Rubrivivax gelatinosus IL144: one gene and its partner. The main gene of each other region encodes a partner of the protein of the gene in region 2 in a complex. Links are inferred from orthologs where the notes say so. Each region holds a gene or a part of one and is shown on either strand. Other genes may lie near its edges.

The links. The genes of interacting proteins can lie anywhere in the genome.
Region 1: the proteins of ssb (region 2) and sbcB are in contact, whole or in part, in a crystal structure (PDB 3C94), measured with the Escherichia coli proteins. The link is inferred for Rubrivivax gelatinosus IL144 from one-to-one orthologs.

Annotation. Positions count from the first base shown.
Region 1 is NC_017075.1:1,259,287-1,262,835, reverse strand. The notes cover bases 1-2,909. They hold sbcB (exodeoxyribonuclease I), read right to left. Parts: upstream 2,222-2,909; coding sequence 779-2,221; downstream 1-778. Other genes in these bases: RGE_RS05935 (DUF6781 family protein), read right to left, coding at 2,278-2,909; RGE_RS05945 (carboxylesterase/lipase family protein), read left to right, coding at 1-745. Outside these bases: more of RGE_RS05935, read right to left, coding at 2,910-2,991; RGE_RS05930 (Acg family FMN-binding oxidoreductase), read left to right, coding at 3,159-3,549. UniProt on the Escherichia coli protein: Degrades single-stranded DNA (ssDNA) in a highly processive manner.
Region 2 is NC_017075.1:4,959,132-4,963,331, reverse strand. Bases 1-2,920 are described here. They hold ssb (single-stranded DNA-binding protein), read left to right. Parts: upstream 1-1,170; coding sequence 1,171-1,671; downstream 1,672-2,920. Other genes in these bases: RGE_RS22595 (efflux RND transporter periplasmic adaptor subunit), read left to right, coding at 2,825-2,920; RGE_RS22600 (hypothetical protein), read left to right, coding at 2,345-2,734; RGE_RS22605 (NUDIX hydrolase), read left to right, coding at 1,750-2,316; recQ (DNA helicase RecQ), read right to left, coding at 1-982. Outside these bases: more of RGE_RS22595, read left to right, coding at 2,921-3,883; RGE_RS22590 (efflux RND transporter permease subunit), read left to right, coding at 3,910-4,200. UniProt on the Escherichia coli protein: Plays an important role in DNA replication, recombination and repair. Binds to ssDNA and to an array of partner proteins to recruit them to their sites of action during DNA metabolism. Acts as a sliding platform that migrates on DNA via reptation.

The DNA.
Region 1 (3,549 bases), 3.7 Mb from region 2 along the record:
TGCAACCGAGATCATGGCCGGCAGCGGCGCCATCTCCCAGCCCATCGTCGACGGGGCCGTGCTGCCTGACCAACTGGACTTGCTGATCAAGGCCGGCCGAGTCAACGCGGTGCCTCTGCTGGCCGGCTGGAACGCCGACGAAGGCACACCGTATCCGGCGTTCGCGACCACGCTGGCCGGCTACACCAGCAAGGTGGCGGCGACTTACGGCAGCTTCGCCGAAGACTTCAAGGCTGCTTATCCGGCGAGCAGCGACGACGACGTTCAGGCCATGGCCTACGAGCCGATGCGCGACGGCACGTTCGCCTGGAACGTCTGGACGCTGGCACGCGCGCACGCGGCACTGGCGCAAGCACCGACGTATCTGTACTTCTTCACACGGCGCCCCTCGTACTTCTCCGATCAAAGCTTCACTGGGTTGTCGCCGGCCTACAAGTTCGGCGCGCACCACACGCTGGAGCAGGTCTACTTCTACGACAACCTGGATGTCAGCGCGCCGGCACGTGACTACACCGACGTCGACCGGAAGATCGCCAGCACCGCGTCGAGCTACCTGATCAACTTCGCACGCAGCGGGGATCCCAATGGCAAGGGGCTGCCGACATGGCCGCGCTTTACCGGGCCCACGAGCCAGACCATGGAGATCGGCGACCGCATTGCACCGACGACGGTGCCGTTCCAGAGCCAGTTGGCGTTCTGGGACCGCTACTACAGCGCGACGCTGGGGCGCGACCTGCCATTCTGACGCGAACAGACGCCACCAAGACCGCGGCGTCCGTTAGTCCTGCGGCGCGAGCTGCTCGGCCCAGTCGACAAGCGCTTCGAGCAGCGATTGCGCGCGTTCGTCGTCGCGCTCGGCCGCCGCTTCGGCGAGTTCGTCGATGCGCTCGGCATACGCCTGCAGCGTCAGCGCGCCGCCGGCGCCGTCGATCAGGCGTGCGTGGCGGTGCGCCGCCCAGCGCTCGCGCTCTTCGGCGTCCAGCGTGTCGGCGAAGTTGCGCGCGCGGTAGCGGAACAGCAGCTCGTCCAGCCGCGGGTCGTCGAAAGCCGGGCGGCGCGAGGCCAGCGCCGCGCCGTCCAGGCCGCGCAGGCGCTGCAGCTGGCGCCGGTCCTCGTCGCCGAGGAAACCGCCGTACAGGTCTTCGTCGACATCGACCGGGGCGCCGGCCGCCGGCTTGGCGAAGACCAGGCTCCACAGCGGCTCCAGCGTGCGGCCCAGCGCGGCGGCGCGTTCGGCGTGCACCAGCGCGCGCTCGAGGTCCAGGCCCCAGCGCTCGCGCGCCGGGCCCAGCGTCTTCAGGTTGCCGATGACGACCGGCGACTTGTTCAGGTGGATGGTCTTGATCGGCAGCCGGGTCTCGCCGGCGGCGGCCAGTTCCTCGGTCTTGGTGTACAGGCGCCGGCGCACGGTCTCGGCGTCGAGCGACGCGAGTTCGGCCGGGTCCTGCGCCAGGTCCCAGACGATCAGCTCGTTGCGGTTCGTCGGGTGCGGCGCCAGCGGCCAGACGATGGCCATGCAGCCGTTCTCGACGCCGTACATGCCCGACAGGTGCAGGAACGGCCGGCCGACGCCGATCTCGGCGCGCACCGCGTCCTTGTGGCGCAACTTCAGGCAGAAGTCCCAGAGCCGCGGCTGGCGCTGGCGGATCAGCCGCGCCAGCGCGATCGTCGCGCGCACGTCGGACAGCGCATCGTGCGCGGCCTCATGCGCCAGGCCGTTGGCCGCCGTCAGGTGCTCGAGCTTGAACGAAGGCCGGCCGTCCTCGTGCTTGGGCCACTCGATGCCCTCGGGGCGCAACGCCCAGCAGCAGCGCACGACGTCCAGCAGGTCCCAGCGGCCGCAGCCGTTCTGCCATTCGCGCGCGTAGGGGTCGATCAGGTTGCGCCAGAAGAGAAAGCGCGTGACCTCGTCGTCGAAGCGGATGCTGTTGTAGCCGACGCCGATCGTGCCGGGCGCGGCCAGCGCGGCCTCGATGCGAGAGGCGAACTCGCGCTCGGCGACGCCTTCGGCCAGCGCCTGCTGCGGCAGGATGCCGGTCAGCAGGCAGCTCTCGGGGTCGGGCAGCGCGTCGGTCGGCGGCTGGCAGAACCACATCGCCGGGGCGCCGATCTCGTTGAGTTCGGCGTCGGTGCGGATGCCGGCGAACTGCGCCGGCCGGTCGCGCCGCGGCACGCGGCCGAAGGTCTCGTAGTCGTGCCAGAAGAAGGTGGTCTCAGCCATCGCGGGACGATAGCGCATCGTCTGCGCCGGGGCGCCCACGGCGCCCCGACGGCCGGTCAGGCCGTGCGCTTGCGCGCCGCGGTCTTGCGCGCCGGGGCTTCGGCGGCTGCGGCCGCCGCAGGCGCCGACTGCAGCGCCTCGGCCAGGCCCATCAGCACGCCGCTGACCATCGCCGTGTAGCTGTCGGCCAGCGCCTGCGCGGCGCGCACCGAGGCGTGGCGCGTCGTGCGCATCGCCGCCTGCATCTGCTCGGCCACCTGCTCGGCGGTCAGCGAGGCCTGCACGCCCGACAGCGTGCCGCCGGCCTGCAGCCGTTCGAGCACCGGGCCCCAGGCCGCCGCGACACTGCTGCCGCTGCCGGCGGCGCTCTTCTTCAGCGCCGCGAACAGCGTGTCCTCCATCTTGTCGAGGTCGTCCAGCGCCTTCTGCAGATGCTTCTCGCGCAGGTCGGCGCCCTGCTGCACCAGGCGCTGCAGCGCGACGCGGTTGGCCTCGACGGCCTTCAGCACCGCGGCGTCCAGCCCGGCGACGGCGCTGTCGAGCAGCGCCGTCGGGTCGACGCCGGCAACCGCATTGCGCGCCACGCCCAGGCTGGCGGCGTCGCCGACGGCCTTGATCGTCGCGCGCAGGTTCTTCAGCGTCAGCTCGCGGCCCTGCAGCGCCCCGAGCGCGGTCTGCGTCACCGCCTGACGCAGCTGCGCGCCCTGCTGGGCGGTGGCGGTCTCGAACATCGCGATCAGCGCCTCGGCATCGAACATCGGCTTGGCCATCGTCTGCTCCTGTGGTGGAGCGCCGATGCTGGCACCGCCCACGGGCAGCGACAAGACGGGGCGACACGCGGGCGCTGATGCGGCTCAATCGCCGGGCCGAGGGCGCGCCCTAAGGTGATCACCGGGACCGCTTCGGGGAGGATGCGATGCCAAGTCGTCGACGCGTGATGGCGTACGGCGCCCTGCTGGCCGGCGGCGCCACGCTCGCCGGCTGCGACGAGAGCGCCGTGCAGCAGGCGACGGCGCGGCTGCAGCGCCGCCTGGTGCTGCCCGGCAGCGTCGACGGCCGCGAGCGGCTGCGCGCGCTGGTGCAGGCGGCGACGCTGGCGCCGTCCAGCCACAACACGCAGTGCTGGCGCTTCGTGCTCGGCCGCGAGCAGATCCGCATCGAGCCCGACACCACGCGGCGCTGCCCCGCCGTCGACCCCGACGACCACCACCTCCTCGTCTCGCTGGGCTGCGCCACCGAGAACCTGGTGCAGGCGGCGCTGGCCCACGGGCTGATGGCCGAGCCCCAGGTCGGCGCAGACGGCCGCATCAGCGTCGCGCTGGCGCCGA
Region 2 (4,200 bases):
AATAGGCCTCGATGTTCTTGGGCAGGTCCAGGTGGGCGACGAAACGCACGTCGGGCTTGTCGATGCCCATGCCGAAGGCGATCGTCGCGACCATCACCAGCGCGTCCTCGCGCAGGAAGCGGTCCTGGTGGCGGCGGCGCGTCTCGGCGTCCAGGCCGGCGTGATACGGTAGCGCCGGGATGCCTTCGGCGCTGAGCCAGGCGGCGGTGTCCTCGACCTTCTTGCGGCTCTGGCAGTAGACGATGCCGGCGTCGCCCTCGTGCTCGTCGCGCAGGAAACGCAGCAGCTGGCGCTTGGGCTCGTCCTTCTCGACGATCGTGTAGCGGATGTTCGGCCGGTCGAAGCTGGACACGAAGCGGCGCGCGTCCTCCAGCTTCAGCCGCGCGACGATGTCCTCGCGCGTGTGGGCGTCGGCGGTGGCCGTCAGCGCCATGCGCGGCACCTGCGGGAAACGCTCGTGCAGCGCCGACAGGCCGAGGTACTCCTCGCGGAAGTCGTGGCCCCACTGGCTGACGCAGTGCGCTTCGTCGATCGCGAACAGCGCCAGCCGATCGCGTTCGGCCAGCGACTCGAGCATCGCCAGGAAGCGCGGCGTCAGGATGCGTTCAGGCGCGGCGTAGAGCAGCACCAGGCGGCCGGCGAGCAGCTCGCGTTCGATGCGCCGGGCCTCGTCGCCGTCGAGCGTGCTGTTCAGGAAGGCGGCCGGCACGCCGACTTCGTCGAGCGCGCCGACCTGGTCGTGCATCAGCGCGATCAGCGGCGAGACGACGACGGTGACGCCCTGGCCGGCGCGGTGGCGCAGGATCGCCGGCACCTGGTAGCACAGGCTCTTGCCGCCGCCGGTGGGCATCAGCACCAGGGCGTCGCCGCCGGCGGCCACGTGTTCGACGATCTCGCGCTGGCGGCCGCGGAAGGCGGTGTAGCCGAACACCTCGTGCAGCACCTGCTGCGCGGGATCGGCCTCGACGGGGGCGGGACTCATGGAGGGGCCGGATGGTACGCGAGCCGTGCGGCCGGCCCGGCGCGCCCTCGGGAGGGGGAACCAGCCACCGTGCGGGGGGAGTGCCCCGCCAGGAGGGCCCGGCCGGTATCATCGGCGCCCAGTGCCGGCCTTCGCGCCGGCGTCCGTCCTTCCCTCTCGTCTTCGCCCACCCCAGGAGGGCATCCCCCATGGCCTCGGTCAACAAAGTCATCCTCGTCGGCAACCTCGGCCGCGACCCCGAAGTGCGCTACGCCCCCAGCGGCTCGGCGATCTGCAACGTCACCATCGCCACCAGCCGCCAGTGGAAGGACAAGACCAGCGGCGAGCGCCAGGAAGAGACCGAATGGCACCGCGTGGTCTTCTACGACCGCCTGGCCGAGATCGCCGGCGAGTACCTGAAGAAGGGCCGCCCGGTCTACGTCGAAGGCCGTCTGAAGACGCGCAAGTGGACCGACAAGGACGGCGTCGAGAAGTACACGACCGAAATCATCGCGATGGAAATGCAGCTGCTCGGCGGCCGTGAAGGCGGCGGCGGTGGCGGCGGCGACTACGGCGGTGGCGACGACATGGGCGCGCCGCCGGCCCGCCGCGCCCCGGCACCGCGCCCGCAGGCCCCCGCGCCGCGCGCGCCGGCGCCGCAGAAGTCGAGCACCGGCTTCGACGACATGGACGACGACATTCCGTTCTGAGCCTGTCGGCCGCTGGCCGTCACGGCCCGCCGCCTTCGGGTGCGCGGGCCGTTTCTTTTTCCGAGCCTTCTGTCCGTGATGCATGACCTGCCGCTGGCCGCCGTGCTGGCCGAGATCGCGCGGGCGCGTGCCGCCCGCCCCGACCTGGACTGGGCGGCCTTCGACCGCTGCGCGCCCGTCACCGCCGCCCACGGCCGGCGTTGGAGCTTTCCCTGGCACCTGACGGCCAGCGTCTTCGTCGTCGATGTCGACGGCCGGCGCACGCTGCTCGTCGAGCACCCGACGCTGGGCCGGCTGCTGCAGCCCGGCGGCCACCTCGAGCCCGGCGAGACGCTGCGCCAGGCCGCCGAACGCGAGCTGCGCGAGGAATGCGGCGACGCCGTCGCCGACGCCGCGGTGCTCGGCGACCTCGCCGTCGACGTCGACCTGCACGCCATCCCGCCGAACCCGCGCCGTGGCGAGCCCGGCCACCTGCATCTGGACTTCTGCTTTCTCGCGCGCCTGCCGGCCGAAGTGCAGTCCGGCGGCGAGCTGCCGACACGCTGGCTCGCGCTGGACGCCGAGCCGGTGCGCGGCCAGGCGCGGCTGGCGCGTATCGCCTCGCGTCTGTCTCTGGATCAATCCCCTGGATACCGTGGGGGGTAGATTGGGGCTCTCGCTCCAGGAGACGACGATGTCGACGATCCGCCATGCCTTCGTGTTCGCCGCTGCGGCCCTCGCCGCCGCGGCCGCTTTTGCCCAGACGCCGGCGCCTGCCGGTGCCGCCAGCGCGCCGGTCCAGGGGGCCGGCCCCGGCATGGGAGGCGGAATGGGTGGCGGCATGGGCCCGGGCGGCGGCCGCGGTGCCGCGCGCTGGGGCCAGGGCGTGACGCCCGGCTGGGCGCTGATGACGCCCGAGGAACGCACGGCGCACCAGACCAAGATGCGGTCGATGACGACAGGCGCCGACTGCCGCGCCTACGTCGAGCAGCACCACACCGAGATGGCCGCGCGCGCCAAGGAGCGCGGCGTCGCGGTGCCGGCGATGCCGCGCCGCGATCCCTGCGCCGGCCTGCCCGGCTGAGATCCCGCCGCCCGCGACATCCGGCACGCCGCCGGTCGGGTTCAGCTGCACCTGTTTGATACCCTGTGGGGTATCGGATAAGATGGCGGCATGAACCCGATCGTCCGCGCCGTCGTGCGCTCGTCCCTGCTGCCGGCGCTGCTCGCCGGCCTGGCCGCGTCGGCCGCGCCACCGGCGGTGCCGGTCGTCGTCGTCGGCCAGGCCGCCGCGGCCGGCGGTTTCGAGATCGACGCCAGCCTGCAGGCGCTGCGCCAGAGCACCGTCGCCGCCCAGGTCTCGGGCAACGTGCTGCAGCTCGCGGTGAAGGCCGGCGAGCGCGTCAAGGCCGGCCAGCTGATCGCGCGCATCGACGAACGCGACACCCAGGCCGGGCTGCTGCGCGGCGAAGCCGGCGTCGCCCAGGCCGACGCCGAGTGGCGCAACGCCTCGCTGCAGCTGCAGCGCACGCGCGAGCTGCGCAGCCAGGGTTTCGTCAGCCAGGCGGCGCTGGACACCGCAGAGACCCAGGCGCACGCCGCCCAGGCCGGCCTGGAGCAGGCGCGTGCCGCGCGCGCACAGGCGGCGCTGGCACGAGGTTTCACCGCCGTCGTCGCGCCGTTCGACGCCGTCGTGCAGGCCACGCATGTCGAAGCCGGCGACCTGGCCAGCGCCGGGCGTGCGATCGCCACCGTCTACGCGCCGGGCGCGCTGCGCGCCGTCGTGCAGTTGCCGGCTTCGCGTTCGGCGGCGGCGCGTGCGGCGGCCGGCGTCGAGATCGTGCTGCCCGACGGCCGACGTGTCGCGCCGGTCGCCAAGACCGAACTCCCGGCCACCGACGCCGTCTCGCAGACCGTCGAATGGCGGCTGGATCTGCCGCCGGCGGCGACCGCCGGCCTCGCGCCTGGCCAGAACGTGCGCGTGCGTTTCGCCGGCGTGCCCGGCGCCGCCGCACCCGCCGGCCGGCTGGCCGTGCCGGCGGCGGCGCTGCTGCGCCGTGGCGAGCTGAGCGCGGTCTACGTGCAGCGTGGCGAAGGCTTCGTGCTGCAGGCGGTGCGCGCCGGCGCGACGCTAGGCGACACGGTCGAGATCCTCGCCGGCCTGAAGGGCGGCGAACGTGTCGCCGCCGACGCCGTGCGTGCCGGCCTGGCCGGCGCGCTGGCTGCCAAGTGACGGAGCGCGCCGTGGCCGACAACGCTATGGGCATCGCCGGCCGTCTGGCGCGCGCCTTCCAGGCCAACGCACTCACGCCGCTGCTGGCGCTGGTCGCGCTGCTGCTGGGCCTGTTCGCGGTGCTGGTCACGCCGCGCGAGGAAGAGCCGCAGATCAACGTCACGATGGCCAACGTGCTGATCCCGTTCCCGGGCGCCTCGTCGGCCGACGTGCAGAACATGGTCGCGCGCCCGGCCGAGCAGGTGCTGGGCCGGATCGCCGGCATCGAGCACACCTTCTCGGTCTCGCGCCCGGGCCTGGCCGTGCTGACCGTGCAG